One region of the Gracilibacillus phocaeensis genome, then DNA from elsewhere that is predicted to be linked to it. Evidence: riboswitches for the same ligand, from Rfam matches in the RefSeq annotation. Region 1 holds a riboswitch; each other region holds the start of a gene.
What was found. A riboswitch is a leader RNA that binds a small molecule or an ion and turns the genes downstream of it on or off. The one in region 1 is predicted to bind S-adenosylmethionine.
Positions count from the first base shown of each region.

Region 2: linked by a shared signal. The riboswitch ahead of E0E32_RS02275 (methionine biosynthesis PLP-dependent protein) and the one ahead of E0E32_RS06545 (PLP-dependent aspartate aminotransferase family protein) in region 1 are both predicted to bind S-adenosylmethionine.
Region 3: linked by a shared signal. The riboswitch ahead of E0E32_RS08340 (thiolase family protein) and the one ahead of E0E32_RS06545 (PLP-dependent aspartate aminotransferase family protein) in region 1 are both predicted to bind S-adenosylmethionine.

Region 1 covers NZ_LR131143.1:430,337-436,348, reverse strand. Annotated here, with positions in the region: gene E0E32_RS06560 (response regulator) at 1-11, shown strand, start outside; gene E0E32_RS06555 (YpmS family protein) at 52-657, opposite strand; gene E0E32_RS06550 (SGNH/GDSL hydrolase family protein) at 670-1,551, opposite strand; gene E0E32_RS06545 (PLP-dependent aspartate aminotransferase family protein) at 2,256-3,926, opposite strand; SAM riboswitch class I at 4,114-4,215, opposite strand; gene E0E32_RS06540 (DUF2207 domain-containing protein) at 4,496-6,012, shown strand, end outside.
Region 2 covers NZ_LR131141.1:379,092-385,103, reverse strand. Annotated here, with positions in the region: gene E0E32_RS02295 (MDR family MFS transporter) at 1-1,216, shown strand, start outside; gene E0E32_RS02290 (hypothetical protein) at 1,409-1,675, shown strand; gene cobA (uroporphyrinogen-III C-methyltransferase) at 1,761-2,522, opposite strand; gene E0E32_RS02280 (inorganic phosphate transporter) at 2,482-3,579, opposite strand; SAM riboswitch class I at 3,767-3,863, opposite strand; SAM riboswitch class I at 4,025-4,127, shown strand; gene E0E32_RS02275 (methionine biosynthesis PLP-dependent protein) at 4,207-5,292, shown strand; gene E0E32_RS02270 (sulfite exporter TauE/SafE family protein) at 5,418-6,012, opposite strand, start outside.
Region 3 covers NZ_LR131144.1:101,932-107,943, reverse strand. Annotated here, with positions in the region: gene E0E32_RS08355 (Zn-ribbon domain-containing OB-fold protein) at 1-250, opposite strand, end outside; gene E0E32_RS08350 (thiolase family protein) at 247-1,410, opposite strand; gene E0E32_RS08345 (acetoacetate--CoA ligase) at 1,410-3,341, opposite strand; gene E0E32_RS08340 (thiolase family protein) at 3,338-4,504, opposite strand; SAM riboswitch class I at 4,580-4,689, opposite strand; gene yidC (membrane protein insertase YidC) at 4,980-5,780, opposite strand; gene E0E32_RS08330 (hypothetical protein) at 5,729-6,012, opposite strand, start outside.

The DNA of each region.
Region 1 (6,012 bases):
TGATCAGCTAAGGGAAGACAGCCTGTTATAGCGGTTATTGTGCGATTCCACCTACAAACCCAATGTTTTGTTAGGGACCTTAATCCGGAAACTGATGTTATCATCTTCCAAGTTAATTTGTTGTGCCTTGACGCGAAAGTTACTCCTAAGGTTCATTTGTGTAACGGCAATGTAGATAGATTCATCCTTCGGGCTGATCGTAATCCATTCAGGTGTTCTAATTCGACTGTTCACGTATTGGAGGATACGATCCTGTGGTAATCGCAATAATCCCAACGACATACCGGTTGACTGTAATAAGATATCGCCATTCTCTTGGACAATCGGCTCAAAGGTAATATTAACAGGAACCTCTTGGGAGAAGGCCTCCACCGATCCCATCAAATGTACTTCTTCATCAAACTTTACAGCATATTGTATGTTTTCTTGTTTAGGCAGTTTATCTAAATAGGCATTGACTAGTTCATTCAAGTTTTCTTTGCTGGAGCGGATCGTGAATTCAGCCCCCGCATCATCCTCAATAAACTGTTTATCAGGCGGTGTTTCCCCAGGCACAGGCCAGAAGATAAACAGAATAACACCGAAGATAAGCACGGCGTTTACCGCTAACAATGTGATAAATAATTTTCTCCAATTGGTTAATTTTTTTTCTTCCATTATGGTCATCCTTTAGCCTTGAGCATCTTGTAAATCATTTTGTAAATAGGTAATAACGCGTTCTGCCATCAATTGGTATCCACGGTGGTTTGGGTGGAAATTATCCTCTGAAAATACTTCTTCATCCGTGTACTGAAAGATATCCTGCATCGGAATATAGTGTACCTGCTCAAAGTTATTGGTCACTTGCAGGCTGGCATTATTCCACCTAGTAACAATTTGATTGAGTTCCTCGATATCACTGAAATAGGATTCAAACGGGTTAAAGAAACCAAGTAAATAGATATTAGCATCTGGATTGGTTTCCATGATCTTTTCGAGAATCTGTCTTAGTCTATCGCTGTATGGTTGTCGTTCTTCGATAAAAGGTTCTTCTGTAAGATTCATAAAGTTATCTTTCATAATCTGCATAATATCATTGGCACCAATCGTTATTAATACCATATTAGCGTCCTCTAATGAATCGGTAATCTCCGGATTATCTTCTAATCGTCTTAACAAGTGGTCTGTTCGATTACCTCGCACACCAAAGTTATCAAAGGTTACATGGATGTTCTCCTCATCTAACTGATCTTCTAATATACCTACATACCCACCATTATCGTCTTCATCACCAACACCTTGTGTGAGCGAGTCACCAATCGCAACAATATGAGTATCACTTTGCAAAAAATTAAGTGCACCTATGACCCTGTCACGGACAGTCTGAGCAAGCGATTCTTCTTCCTCTTGCGGTTCATCCTCTGGTGTTTCTTCTTCTGTCTCCTCTTCGGTAGAGGGAGGGTTTTGCTCTGGTTGTCTCTGCTCGTTCTTATCTGGTTGTAAAAAGAGAAACAAAACTATTCCGATCACTACAATGATGATGAACAGCATAATTAATCTTTTTTTGCTCATCTGCATACACCCACAATACATAATCTCATTAATATTTTATACCCTTATCTTATCAATATTAACATGGCGGTGCACATATGCCATAATATTCTGATTTCCTACTTCAAGGATTCGTTTGAACGAGGAGACTTGTAACCGTGATCGATTAATTGAATGAGAAATATACGTTTTTTGTGGGTGAGTGTCTGAAGCTTTCAATGATAAGAAGAATCAATCGCCTGTTTTCTTATTCTTAAAAAAACGGCCTAAAATCCGTCCGGCCCTTTACCGACCACTCAAAGTAGATACAGAACTACCGATAGGATTATGTAAAGTAGCTATGTCATTATTTTGAGAGATTGTGTGTGCGTGACAACGCTCTAGCCAACCACTTCGCTTTCCGCAGGCACGGCTTCAGCTAACTTGAAAAAGAAAAGCACTTTTTAGTTAGCTGAAGCCGGCCCCATGGAAAGCGTAGCCTATTCCTGGAGCGTTTGCTTCGCACAGATAAAACGATCAAACTCACCACTAAGGAAAGTGTGCTACTTAACATAATCCATCTTATCGGTACTCTCGTTCAAGGTCAAAATCATTCCAAGTCCTGTTATACCAAAGATTATATGCTTTCTTATCTCATTTAAAAAATAACCGCAATGATTATCTCATTACGGTTATTCTTCCTATTTTTTTGCTTGTTGCGTCAAGGTGATGAGACTAGACAACGATTATTTTCCGCGACGTAATCGATCTGCTTCTTCAAACGGGCATTTATCTTCAACCACAATTTGACCGTTGGCCTCTGCCTTTGCTTTGACATCGGCGTCTGTTTGTCCTGCTGCAAACCAGACAATCTTTGCCTGATCGCTATAGAAGTCCTGAGCTTGTCCACTATCTGTAATAAACAATAGATCAATCTCTTCTTCTGCTTGATTTGCTGCAGTGACATGGTAGCCAAGCTTTTGAAGTTTAACGGCGGCAATCGAATGATCGATATCACCAGCTACCAGAATATTTTTCGGACGAATGTCTCCGCCTTCACGATCGAAAGGGGAAGATAGGGCCCATTCGATCGCTTGTTCCTTACTGATGTGAATAGTTGGCTCACTGTTGGTTGCCTTGGCAATCGCCTGGTCTAAATCGGCGATGATATCATCTGGAGCTTCTAAACCAACAGATAATCGGACGAGCTCTTCTTTTGTTCCGGAAGCCTCTAGTTCCTCTGCACTTAGCTGCTGCTGAGTAGTGGAAGCAGGGTGGATAATCAATGATTTGGCGTCGCCTACATTGGCCACATGAGACCATAGGGTAATGTTATCAATCAATTTTCGGCCTGCTTCTCTTCCGCCCTTAATACCAAAAGTAATCACAGAACCGTAATAGTTACGCAAATATTTCTGTGCAAGCTGATGAGAAGGGTGTTCCTCCAATCCTGGATAAGCTACCCATTCTATTTGTGGATGTTTCTGGAGATACTGAGCAACGGCTTGGGCATTCTCATGGTGACGTTCGACCCGTAAATGTAAGCTTTCTAATCCTTGTAAGAAATAGAAGGCATTTTGCGGACTTAAGGCAGGTCCGATATCACGTAATAAGTGAACCCGGAATTTCAGTGCAAAAGCAGCCGCACCAAGATCAATACCATAGCGAATGCCATGATAGGATTCATCCGGTTTGATAAAGCCAGGGAATTTTTCGTTATTCCAGTTGAAACGTCCACCGTCAATCATGATACCTCCAATTGTAGTACCATGTCCGCCAATCCATTTTGTTGCAGAGTGAACGACAATATCCGCTCCCCAACTAATCGGTTTGCAGACATAAGGTGTCGCAAAGGTATTATCAATGATTAGCGGAATATCGTTCTCATGAGCGATATCAGCCACTGCTTCAATATCGAATACATTCAAGCTTGGATTAGTAATCACCTCGCCGAAGACGGCCTTTGTTTTTGGTGTGATCGCCTTACGGAAGTTTTCTGGGTCTGCTCCATCTACAAAAATAACGTTAATGCCATAGTTCGGCAATGTATTTCTAAACAGATTATAGGTTCCGCCATACAGGTTGCTATCGGTTACAATTTCATCCCCCGAATTGGCTAGATTTAAGATTGCGAGTGTAATAGCAGACATCCCAGAAGCTGTAGCTACGGCGGCTACCCCATCTTCTAATATGGCCATCCGTTGTTCGAATGCGTCTACTGTAGGATTCATGATTCTGGAATAGATGTTACCAGTCTCTGCTAAGGCAAATAAGTTTTGGGCATGTTCGGCGTCATTAAACACATAGGATGTCGTTTGATAGATTGGCACTGCCCTGGCATTTGTCGTTGGATCTACCTGCTGTCCAGCGTGAAGCAAGTTTGTTTCATTTTTCGGAAATTGAAATGGATTTGTCATTTGTAAAAACCTCCTTGTATTGGATAAATTATCATGCCGTAAAGATTGGTTCTACTCCCCACTGTATGGTAGTGGAAAATCATTGATGTCTTAGTGAGCTCTTGTTTGTATGTACTCTCAGCATAACATAAAAACGTCCCACTAACCTTGTGAAAGGTAAGAAGGACGTATGCATTCATCAGACCTTCTCTTATCTTTCAGGTTATACCCTGTAGGATGTAGCACCATGTCAATAAAGACGGTTGCTGGGCTTCACAGGGCCTATTCCCTCAGCCACTCTCAATAAGAGCTTGTACGAATATAGAATTGATCTTAGTATACGTGAAGAACTGATGGTCGTCAACTAAAATATTCATTGATTTTCATGACTTTATACTTACTTAGATCAAGAAATGAATCATAGCGCCATAGTCGAATAGATGACAAGTGTTTAAATGGCAACTTCGTATCATTGCATTTTAATCAATAGATAGAACATGTGGATACCTTATTTTTGAAATATTGAAACAAAAGCCATTGATCATGCGTATAAAAGGGTATAGCTATATTAGGAAAAGGAGGTGCTTATCATGAAAAAAGGCACCATGATTCTAGGTTTTTTGCTGGTTATTTTTTTAACCGCTTGTTCGGAGGAGGATACATTTACGATCGATAAGGTGGACATGGACGCATATATTACAGACGAAGGTACGATGGAGGTGCGTGAGCTATATACCTATACCTTTGACGGCTCTTTTGAAGGAATGACAAGAACGATCGAATCAGATGACCATCATTTTCAAGCGTATTTGGCCAATGGAGAAACGATCGATGCCGACACAAATAACCTGCAGCCATTAGAGGTGGAAGAAGATGACGATACGTGGAAAGTGCATACACCCTCCCAGAATGAGACCAAACAAGTATTATACACCTATGAGGTTGACGGTTCGGTTACGAAGTATCAGGATGTCGCCGATCTGACTTATGCATTCTTTGACGACTCCAATGAAACGGATTTTCATGATATTTCGATCCAACTCCATCTACCTAACCAAAGTGCAGAGGATTTCCATTATTTCTTAAAGGACGATGCAGATGGTGAGTTGACGGAGACAGAAGATGGTATCACCTATAGCAATGATCTAGTCAAGGCAGGAGGTACCACCCAATTTCGTTTGGTTTTCCCGGCTGATCAACTCAACGCAATGGAAACAGATCAAGCGGAAATGATGGAGACTTCCATTTTGGAAGAAGAGGCACAGTTGGCGCAAAGGGCGGAGAATCTACCGGAAAAGACAGCTCTTCTTACGCCAATTGTAGTGGCAGGCTTGCTACTTTTATTAGGTGTGACACTAGTGATTTATCGTATTCATCCTAATCGTTATCGTGGATCGAAAGAGATGGATTCATTAATTCGAGTGGTAGAGGAAACAGATCCATTATTACTAAGTTATATTCACAGGTGGTATAATATTGACGTCCATAGTATCAATGCTGCCTTATTCTCTTTACGCAGACGAGGGATTGTTCATTTCACAGAAGTACCTTCAGAAAGAAAGGAAGAGGACACTGCTTATCGTTTTACATGGGACAATAATCCAAATAACCTTAGTCCCTCCGATCAACGATTACGTGAATGGTTATTTACGGAAAAGGACAAACAAGGAGAATATTTCTTATTGGAGTCGCTGCAAGATGATCCAGATATGCCTGAAAAAGAACGAACTCAACAGGCGAAGCAGCAGTATGAACAATTTTCTGAGTGGAGTAAACAAGCAAAGCAAGAAATGGAAGCAAATACCGAACGTAAACCGGTAGGCTTTTATTCCGGATTATCACTAATCATGAGCTTACTGGTGGCTGGAATGTTTTATTATCAGCTAACGATTCAGCCGATGACACCGACTACTCAGTTGATATTGACAATAATCTTAGCGGTAGTGACGGTGGTCAGTCTTATTTTTCATCGTCAAAAATTTGTCTTTCCTTTATTGTACTTGTTTGTGATTTTTGCTTCATTGGTTGCATTTACACTGGATACTGGAACCATTTGGACGATCATCTTTTATCTGATCAGCGGTCTCGTGCTTTTATTGGTTCCAGC
Region 2 (6,012 bases), on a different contig from region 1:
TTCCTTATTATGTGGACTTGCTCATACGATGACTGCCCTGATTATTTTCCGTCTTATCCAAGGATTGGGGGCAGGTGCCATCCAACCTATCGTAACCACCATGGTAGGAGATATGTATAATGCCGAAGAACGAGCTAAGGTGCAAGGATACCTAGCTAGTGTCTGGGGAATTTCTTCCGTTGTCGGCCCACTTCTAGGTGGATTTATTGTTCAATTTATACATTGGGCTTGGATCTTCTGGATTAACATCCCGCTTGGTTTAATTGGCTTGGCAGGAGTGATGATATTCTTCCACGAAGATGTAAATAAGGAGAAGAAAAAGGTTGACTATCTTGGCACAAGTCTTTTCTTTATCGCCATTTCCTCGTTAGTTATTGTTTTTGTTCAAGCCGGAACTAATTGGGCATGGATGTCTCTAGAGACCCTAGGCTTGCTTGGATTATTTATTATTGGTATCGTTCTGTTCATATGGCAAGAACGTAAATCTACAGCACCAATGATGCCCTTGCACCTTTGGAAAAATAAACTCATGGTCATTGCCAACGTAGCTACTTTACTTTCCGGTATGATTGTTTTAGGATTATCCAGCTTTCTCCCCACCTTTGTACAAGGGGTGATGGGAGAATCAGCGATTGTTGCAGGATTTACGCTGAGTACTTTATCGGTAGGTTGGCCGATATCTGCCACCATTGCAGGGCACTTGGTATTACGAATTGGTTTTAAACAAACAGCATTTATAGGTGGTATCGCCTTGTTTATTGGTACATTGCTCTTTTTCTTACTGGATGCCGATAAAGGACCGATCTATGCAGGTGTTAGCTCATTAGTAGTAGGCGTCGGCATGGGGCTCACGTCAACAACATTTATCGTAGCCATCCAAAACAGTGTATCCTGGCAAGAGCGAGGAGCAGCCACCTCCTTAAATATGTTTATGCGGGTTATCGGTAGTGCGGTCGGCGCCTCTTTACTTGGCGGGCTCTTAAATCTCAGGCTACAGCATTTCTATCAACAACAGGCTGTAGATGTGGATATGCCCAATACGGATGCCTTATTAAATCAGGATCTCCAAGACACCATTTCGTCGGATACCTTGACATTAATGCAAGATGGGCTATCTTATGCACTACATACGGTATATCTAGGCTTGTTTTTAATTGGTACGCTTACGTTTATCATTCTATGGTTTTTCCCGAAAGTATCGATACCCAAGCAATAAGACTTTGAAGAAACGCGCATTTGTATGTTTTGACTTAAACGTACGTTATTCGACAACGCTACAAAGAAGATACCAATGGAAGATACAATTACCTAACATCTTCAATATCTCTTAGTAATGACAAAGCCAGATACCAAATAAACTTCTTAGTCTTTCTTCATTATGGTATGATAAGAATAGGGGGTGTACATCATGAAGCTAAGCAATTTTATTTTACACAATGATATTTTACTTGTTCATGCCGATATTAATGGAAATGATTACATCTTTACCGTTAAATGGCGAACTTTTACTAATAAAAAGGGTGGCGATTGGGAATTAAAATCCTATCTCAATAATTCCAACGGTAAAAGGGACCTAACCGAACAGCAGCTGCAGAAATTTATCGACCGAATTAATCCGCAATGGGACTGGGACAATGATCAGAAGCACATATCGGATGCATTAAAAAATGACTAGTGGCAAACTTAGACCACTAGTCATTTTTTCGATAAGAGGATGACCTCGAATCTTCTAACCTAATGACAGATACGATAACCTATCGTTAAACCTGGATTTCTGCTTGTTGAGTTTGCATACGCTCAAACCATTGCAATTGTTCACTCAATTGAACAACCTCTCCAATTACAACCATAGACGGATTACTTACCTCATTCAACCTCTCCGTTATAGAAGCCAAATCGCCTTTGATCGTTTTTTGATGGGAAAAGGTTCCCCAATGGATAATAGCAACAGGAACAGCTGGATTTAGTCCTGCTTGCAGTAGCTTCTCGCATATCACTGGAAATGTCTTGATCCCCATATAAAAGCATAGCGTATCTGCACCATTAGCGAGATGCACCCACTCTTCATTCGATCTTTCATCAGGGTTAGCACCATTGATAAAACTAACGGAACCACTTACATGCCGATGAGTCAATGGGATCCCCGCATAGGCAGCAGCACTGATACCGGATGTGATCCCCGGTACTACCTCATAATCAACCTGGTTTTTCTCAAGTACAACGGCCTCTTCTCCACCTCTGCCAAAAATAAAAGGATCCCCACCTTTTAATCGAGTGACAACCTTACCCAGCTTAGCGTGGAATAGCAAATGTTCATTGATTCGATCTTGAATCAAGCCATGCTTATTAGGTTCTTTTCCGCAAAAAATGAGATCTGCCTCCACTTTGGCATGTTGTAAAAGATTAGGATTAATTAAGCGATCATATAAGATGACATCCGCCTCTTTAATAGCTCTCAATCCCTTTATGGTTATTAATTCCTCATCTCCTGGTCCTGCTCCCACTAAGTAGACTTTCCCCATGTTGTTCCCATCCTTTCTCTCTTATCACTTTTGTCGGTCTTTCTCTATATCTTACTAAAATATACGTTGCAAAAATGGCTAAGGTGAGGATAATAACCTGATTATAACTATATTGCACCAATATTTCCGTTAGAGCAAAGGCAATGACTAAAGATACAATTGGCGAGGTAATCCATACCTTTGCAATCTGATGAATGATCTTTTGCTTCCAAACCTTCTTCTTATCTTTACTTGCCTGAATACCTACAATCGCAGCAGTAGTTATTTGAGTCATTGGTATAGGAATACCTAAAAACGAAGCCCCCACCACAAGGCTTCCTGTAGCACCTGAGATGACAATTCCATTCCCCAAAGTCAACGAGGTAATCTTTTTGGCGTTGGTTTCTAAAACCTTCCCACCAAAAAAGATACTGCCTAAGACCACTACAATCGCAATAAGCGGCAATCCGGCTTCCATCGACACAATATTTGATCCCACTAATGGCGCTAAAGCGTTGGCCACGTTATTCATCCCTGCTGCAATAGCCTCCACGATCCCGGTAATAAGTAATATGACGGCTAATAGTTTTACCGGTGGCCGGTAATTCATCTTTTTAGACAAGACGCGCTTGACCTTTTCTAGAAAGTAAGGAATAAGGAAAGCCGCTACTGGGACAATCACCCAGAAAGACACAATCATGGCAATCGTGTCCACATTTACCTGTCTAAAACTTAAGCCAACTCCGACAATGGCACCCACTGTTACTTCACTTGTTGATAAGGGAATTCCGATGTAATTGGTAACCAGCAAGGTGAAACCTGATACTAATAAAATGATACAAGCGACTTTCACTGTCATGATATCTTCAGGGATAATACCTTTACCGAGAGTACCTGTCACGTACTGTCCTCCGAATACACTACCAACTACTGCCCCTATCCCAGCTAACAGAAGGGCAAGTTGTCGTTTGGTAATTACTTTTGCCCCATAGACAATCCCCATGCTAGCAGCAGAACCACTTGCACCGATATTAAAAGCAAATAAACAAGCCGCTACAATTGCTATGATCGTTAACATCTTATCCCAACCTTCAGTCCATCAATTTCTTTAATTCATTTATACCGATAAGAAAACTTGGATTAATGATCAAAAAATGAAGTAGTAATCTCTTTACTACCATTTCTATTCATTACTCCCACACGTTTGCTTGTTTTACCTCATAATGAAAAAATCCTACTTGGCTTCAGTTAAGTAGGAAGTACACCTCTTATCTGCCAATTACTTGCTGGATTTAGCACAGTACATAAAGCCTGTTGCTGGGGATTCAATGGGCCAGTTCCCTTCTCCCCTCTGGATAAGAAAAACAATATAGGTTTTCATTTATTTCCTGTTATTAGTTGATCCTAAATATAAAGGATTCTACGTCTTCTGTCAATAGGATAACCAAAAAATTTTATAAAATAGGCTTGTAATCTTCCTCATTATAGGATATGATGCGTGTATGAAAATCCTATAAATAATAATCTTATCAAGAGAGGTAGAGGGACTGGCCCGATGACACCTCAGCAACCAGCATACAGATGTATGGTGCTAATTCCAGGCGGCTAACTACCGACAGATGAGAGAATACTATCTTAGTACACAAGAAGTCTTCTGCTTATCGAAGACTTCTTTTTGATTTTTACAGCGAAAGGATGAAAACCAATGAACAGAATGAAAACATTGCTTGCTCAAATCGGCAATCGCAAGGACGTACGAACAGGAGCGGTAGAACCTCCTATATACCTATCGACAGCTTATCAACACCCAACCCTTGGTCAATCAACGGGATATGACTATACCCGAACTGCTAATCCTACCAGGGAAATCGTTGAAGAAGCGATTGCCACGCTGGAAGGTGGCGTAAGGGGATTTGCCTGTGCCTCTGGAATGGCAGCTATTCAATTGATTTTTTCGTTATTCAAACAGCAGGATGAAATTATCGTTACAGAAGACATCTATGGCGGCAGTTATCGTTTGTTTGAGCATTTACAAAAGGCATATGAGATAAAGCCAGTCTATACCGATCCCAATGATATAGAACAAAAAATCACCAGTCACACCAAGGCACTATTCATTGAAACACCTACCAATCCGTTATTGATGGAAATTGATATAGAAGAAGTGGCTGCTATTGCCAAAAAACACCATCTGCTTTTTATTGTAGATAATACCTTCTATACCCCTTACCTTCAACAGCCACTATTGTTGGGTGCCGATATTGTTATTCACTCTGCGTCTAAATATCTGGGTGGACACAATGATGTCTTAGCAGGACTCGTTGCTGTCAAAGAGGAGTCCTTAGCAGAGCGACTTACCTATTTACATAATGCCATTGGTGCTGTACTGTCACCTTTAGACTGTATGCTGTTGATCCGAGGCATGAAGACATTGCCGCTGCGCCTAGAGCAACAACAAGCTAACGCGCAAGAACTGGTGACATTTTTAAACAAAGAACCACAAGTTGAAGAAGTCCTTTATCCAGGAAAAGGTGCTATGATTAGTTTTCGTGTAGTTGATAATAAGCTGGTTGCTTCATTTTTAGAAAAACTAAAGATTATCTCTTTTGCAGAAAGTTTGGGTGGTGTAGAAAGCTTTATTACTTATCCTACGACACAAACACATGCCGATATTCCGCAAGAAGAATTACAAAAACGTGGGATTTGTAACAAATTACTTCGTTTTTCCGTTGGTATTGAGCATGTGGAAGATTTGAAAGAAGATATTCAGCAGGCACTGAGAGAGAATTAAATAAACGCTTCTTCAGTGAAGTGCATAACCGAAGTATTTATGAAAGAAATGAAATCGGCAGAAGCAACATAAACCTGCCTCTGCCGATTTCTATCAAATACATTCGTTTTGCATATGAAAGTGCCTCATCCAAACAATAACCGAATCGCCCCAATAGCTGCAAACAACAACACCAATGTCTGAAATACCTTTTGAGGCATGATTTGAATTATTTTCACACCTATTAGCGCACCAATCAAGATAACGGGAATTAATAGAGCATTAAAGCTTAGTGATTCCGTTGTAATAATGCCAAGTGACATATAAAAAGGAAATTTTATAATATTAACCGATAAGAAAAACCATGCCCCGGTACCAACAAATTCTTTTTTTGGCAGACCTTTCACTAGTAAATAAATGGTCATTACTCCCCCAGCTGCATTGCCGATCATCGTGGTAAAACCAGCTAATATACCCATACTGTAAGTGAAGATTTTGGATTCCGGCAGCATTTCAACAAAACGCTCTCCCCATTTTTTCTGACCCATATGTAAAATAATTAATCCAAGCACTAGTATTCCAATCATCGGCTTTAACTGTTCACTTGTCACCACATTTAATACCAAATAACCAAGTAAAATACCGAGTAATACCCAAGGAAGCAAGGATAATAAGTAGCGCCAAACTACATTTCTTCGATAAAAGATTACAGCAAATAAATCTCCAACCATTAATAACGGA
Region 3 (6,012 bases), on a different contig from region 1:
AAGGTGTCCGTTCTTGCCATGCTGGATGTCCAGCTCGATAGACAACACTCCATGTTGTTAATTTTCCATTCCCTGAGGCCGGACGCCATTCTAGGCGGGAGCCAAAACAATGGGGACAATGTGCTCGTGGATAAAACACCGCCTGACCACAATCCAGACAATATTGCAGATAGAACTGCTTTTTTTGTATATAATCCCAAAATGGTTGAGTTATAGGAGTGATCGTTGGTTGCGGTAATGAGATATTCATGATGACGTTCCTCCTAACACTAAAGCTGTTGTCTCACTTAAAGTCGCTCCATTACCAGTGACGAGGGCGTGCTTTGCCTCTGGAATCTGGCGCCCAACCGCTTCACCGCGCAATTGTGTTACGGCTTCAATAACATGTGACATACCGCCTGCCAAATCCGCCTGACCAAATCCTAATTGACCTCCATGGGTGTTTAAGGGATAATCCCCATCATGACTGAACGTGTGTGATCGGACAAAAGAGCCAAATTGACCGAGTTCACAAATGCCGAGGCTTTCCAGCTGTACAGCAACTACACTCGTATAACAGTCATAAAGAGAGAGTAAGTCTAGATCCTTCCCGGTTAAACCTGCTTGATTCAAGGCATAAGGTATCGAATAGGAGAAAGGATGTCGATCCACTGCTGGAGCTTGGCTAACCGCTCGGTGTGTGATTTTTTCACCTGCCCCTTTTAGATAAACGGGCTTCTGCTTAGCCTTTTCCGCCTTCTCTTCTGAGGTCACGATCACCGCCGCACCTCCTGCGCATGGCATCACAATCTCTAATAAATGAAGCGGATCGGAAATAATCGGTGACTGTAAGATATCTTCTAATTCCACAGGTTTGTCATGAAAAATTGCTTTAGGATTCTTACGAGCGTTCTTTCTTGCCCAATAAGCAATCCGTGCAAAATCTTCTTGTGTTGATCCGTAGTTTTCCATATGCAACCTTTTTAACAAGGCATAGGATGTATTGGCACCAGAGGCTCCAAATGGAACATCAAACTCACGGATCGGATTACGATTCGGTGAACGTGGCGGATTACCTCGTTCATTTTTATTCGCTAATACACAGACGACTGTTTCACACATGCCTGCCTCAATTGCAGCTGCAGCGCGCCAGATCATACCTGCGCCAGTAGCACCACCTAAGTCTACCGTGTTAGACATCGAGGGCTCCAAGCCTAAATATTCGGCTACAGTTGCTGGTACATGCTGAGGCGTTTCTCCTACTTGAGGTCCAACGAGCAGACCATCTATATCTTCCTTCGATAATCCTGCATCCTGTAAGGCCAATTGCACCGACTCGGCGATAAAGCTTAACGTCGTTTTTTCTTCTGAATAGCGTACAGGCTGTAACTCCCCAATACCAATAATCGCACCTTTTGGACGCTTCACCATTAATAGCACTCCCTTTTCTTGATATGGGTGAAATCTGCTAGACATTCCGGATTGCGTATAGAAGCCTTATTTTTCACTTCTTTCCCAATCGCCTCTGTCTTCGCCGCTCCCTCTACTTTTTTACCATTATTCGTATGAGGTACATCGGCAACTTGATAAATGCGACGGGGGACATGGCGTGGAGAAGCCTTCAAGCGAATCTCCTGTCTGATTTCTTTGGCTAATCCCTTTGTCAATTCATCCACCACTACACAAAGGACAATCTCTTCGTCATTGTCACAAGGTAAGCCGAATACTATCGAATCTTCCACTGCTTTTATCTGTTCCAATACACGATAGATTTCTGCTGTTCCGATTCGCACACCACCCGGGTTTAATACGGTATCGGCACGACCATAGATAACAAAAGTTTGGTCAATCGTTTGTTCCGCAAAGTCACCATGTGTCCATATACCAGGCCGTTCCGAAAAATAACTTTTCTCATATCTCTCGTCTCCGCCTTCACCGTAAAAAGTGATCGGCATACTTGGAAATGGCTGCGTGCAAACGAGATCTCCCTTTTGGTCATAGACTGCCACCCCTCGGTCATCAAACACGTCAACCGACATACCTAGCGCTTTGCAGCTTATTTCTCCTCGTTTAACTGGATGGATGGGAGAGCCCATTACAAAGCATCCCATAATCTCTGTACCGCCAGAAATCGAGGCCAAATAGAGATCCGTTTTTACCGTCTGATAAATCCAGTCATATTGCTCTGCTGCTAATGGAGCACCACAGGACAGAATGCTTTTTAACCGGGTTAAGGGATAACGTTCTTTTAGGACGATATTCTCTTTCATTAAGGTTTCTAAATATTTCGGGCTTGTGCCAAAATGGGTTAGTCCTACTTCCTCAGCAATATTCCATAAATGTGCTGGTTTATCTGGTAACACAGGAGCACCATCATATAATAAAACCGAAGCTCTGCTCGCTAAACCAGATACGAGCCAAGGATACATCATCCAAGCCGTATTGCTATACCAAAATAGCACATCCTCTTCTTTCAGGTTACAATGAAGCTGATGTTCTTTCACATGCTGCAGTAATGTGCCGCCAACCGAATGGACAATGGCTTTTGGCAATCCCGTTGTACCGGAAGTATAGAGGATATACACTGGGTCGCGAAAAGCTATTTGTTCAAAAACCGGCTCCACTGCGTCGTTATCAAGCAGCTCTTCCCAGGTCAAGCCACCTTCTACCTCTCCCAGTGTCGTAACCACTTTAGCAATACTGCCGACTTGTTCCACGGTTTCCAAGACCTTATCGGTGATGTCAAATGGCTTTTGTTTATATTGATACGTAAGATTAGCGATTAATACTTTCGGCTGTACCTGTCCGATCCGGTCAACAATCCCTTTTGCACCAAAATCAGGTGAACAGGACGTCCATACGGCTCCAAGCGAGGTCGTCGCTAATAAGGCAATCAAACCTTCTACATTATTATTGGTAATTCCAGCAACACGATCACCCTTCCCAACACCTAATGAACGAAGGCCGCGCTGTGCTTTCGCCACTTCGATTCGCAATTCGGCATAGGTTATTTGCCCAGTCACGCCTGTTTCATCTGCTTCATAAGCAGCAATCTTATTGGGATTTCCTTGCAAGAGATTTTCGGCAAAATTCAGCCGTGCTTCCGGAAAAAAGGTAGCTTCTTTCATCGTCTTGCCAGGCAAATAAGCAATCGTACCTTTCTCTCCTATCAGCTCGGCGTAATCCCAAACAGCCGACCAAAAGGCACCGATATGGGTTATCGACCAGCGATGCAACCTTTCATAAGGGAATAATGGCTGATTCACTTGTGTGGCGAAGCTTTTTAAGTTTGATTGTTCGATATCCTGCTGAGTAGGCTCCCATAATAAATGATGATTGCGTTCTTTTATTTCCACACTCATGCTTTATCCCCTTTCCCATTTACCTCTATTAATATCGCGATTCCTTGTCCGCCACCACCACATAATGCAGCGATTCCTTTCCCCCCACCTCGTCGTCTTAATTCGTAGGCAAGAGTTAGAACCAGTCGGAAACCGGTACCGCCTAATGGGTGACCAATAGCTATTGCACCACCATTTACATTTAATTTATCCTCGGAAATAGATAATTGATTGGCACTGGCAATAACGACACTGGCAAATGCCTCATTTATTTCAAATAAATCAATATCTTCCACGGTAAGTTTTTGCTGTTTTAATACCATTTCGATGGCATCTGCTGGTTTGGTTTGTAGGCTGGTATCTGGCCCTGCAGTTTCTGCCCAATCCTTGACACAAGCAAGTGGCTCCGTATTCAACTCTTCTGCCTTAGCTGAAGTAGTGACAATTCCAACACTCGCACCATCCGTCATTTGTGAAGCGTTCCCTGCCGTAATCGTTCCATCCTTTGCAAAAACAGGTGACAAACCTGCTAATTTATCCAATGTGGTCTGAGGCCGTATTCCCTCATCTTCTACTAACACCTGATCAAACGGCACGATTTCTTCCGCTAATCGTCCAGCGTCACGCGCTTTTGCTGCCCGTGTTTGTGATAAAAAAGCTATGTTATCTTGCTCTTCTCTAGTAATGTGAAAGGATGGGTTATACTGCTCTGTCAACACGCCCATGGATTGTTCACTCAAGGCGCAGGATAATCCATCTCGAAGCAAGGTATCCGTCATTTGCTGATGACCAAAGTCTTTGGGTTTAGGCTTTGGAATGACGTAAGGAGCGTTGGACATGGAATCCATTCCACCAACAATGTAGGTGTTCCCTTCGCCAAGTTTGATTCTTCTTACAGCGTCGATCACGGTGGCTACCCCGCCAAGACAAACATTATTTACTGTCATCGCCGGAATCCGACTGTCTAACCCCGCCTGAAATGCCACTTGCCTCGCAGGATTCTGTCCTTGGCCAGCTTGAATCACTTGTGCCAGTATCACGCCATCAATCGTTCCCAGAGTCGGATATTTTTCTATTAAATGAGTTAATGGTTTGCTGGCAAGTGATACAGCGTTATACCCCGCCAATGCCCCATTCCATTTACCATAAGGTGTTCGTTTCCCATCCAAAATAACAACTGTCATTATAATCCCCTCGTTCTATGTTATCGATCATCTAATAAAAAAAGCCCTCTTTCGATAAAAAGAGGACTGTTCCACTTCTTATCTGTCAGGATGATACCTGATGGATTTAGCACCTTTTAAGCTGCATGCACTTAAAGGTTGCCGGGTTTCGCAGGGCCATGTCCCTCCACCACTCTGGATAAGATATTTCTATATAATTTTATAAGTTTGGAAAACTCTCTATAGCAACATAGAGAGTTGATTGTATCTGCATCTATTAATATAGTAAAAAAGCGTTCAAATAATACCAAGTAACATGGTATACTTTATCACAAGAAAAAACCCTTGTCAAGAATTATCGAAAAATTTTTAAACAGGAAAGCGATCTCGTTGCGGATGACGGACTTTTTTTACGATTCTCCTCTCATTTTGGCCGTCATTTCCGTATCCACAAATAAAGAGACAGGGCAAACCACCCTGTCTCTTGAATAACCTTCTATGTTTGTTTCGATTTATAGCTAATGGCAGTGGATAAAGTTCCTGGTTGATACAGTTTCTTGGAAATCAGTGTTTGAACAATTAAAAACAAGCCACCCGTCGTCCAATACAGCGGAAGTGCTGCTGGTGCCCCAAAAGAAACCAGACCAATCATGACCGGTGAGATCAGACCAATGATCGCCATTTGTTTTTTCTGAGCGGGATCCATACCCATTTGTGTCACTCTTGATTGCACAAAATAAACCGCCATGGCTATCAATGCCATCCAGATATTTGCCTCTCCCAGACTAAACCACAAAAAGGAATGAGTGGAAATCTCCGGTGTGCTACGAATCGCATAGTAAAAACCAATTAAGATCGGAAATTGAATGATAATAGGGAGACAGCCAAGCGATGCTAAAGGATTGATTTGGTGTTTCTGATAAAGTTGCATCGTCTCCTGTTGCATTTGCACATTGACATCTTTACTGCTATCTTTATACTTTTCCTTGATTGCATCCATCTCCGGTTTTAGCACCTTCATTTTCTCCTGCATCTCGCGACTTGATTTCATTTGTTTTAGCATGAAAGGCATCAATAACAAACGTATCATCACCGTCAGCACGATAATAGACAGTCCATAATTATCCCCTAATAGAGTCGCCAAATGTTTGATAAGATAAGAAAATGGACCAATCAAATACTGATCAAAAAAGCCAGATGAATCTCCATCACCAACACAACCAGTTAAAAATAAAAGAATCGTTCCTACAATAAAACTATACTTGCCAAAGAAAGGGAATACAGATTTTTGTCCCATTGTGAACCTCCTCGTTTTTGTTTGCTTGGATAAAACGAGAAGGAATGATTATCACTATCATCATCAGGCACATCTATGCGCTTGGTTGTATGGGTTATCCAGTCTTGTACATCACGTGAATCCTCACGAGCATCATCGATTGGCAGCCGCTTAAATGCCAATGCATGGTATTCTTTTGTATATCTCTGGTTTGCCATTATCGTACTACTAACATGAATATCTACCATTCGAA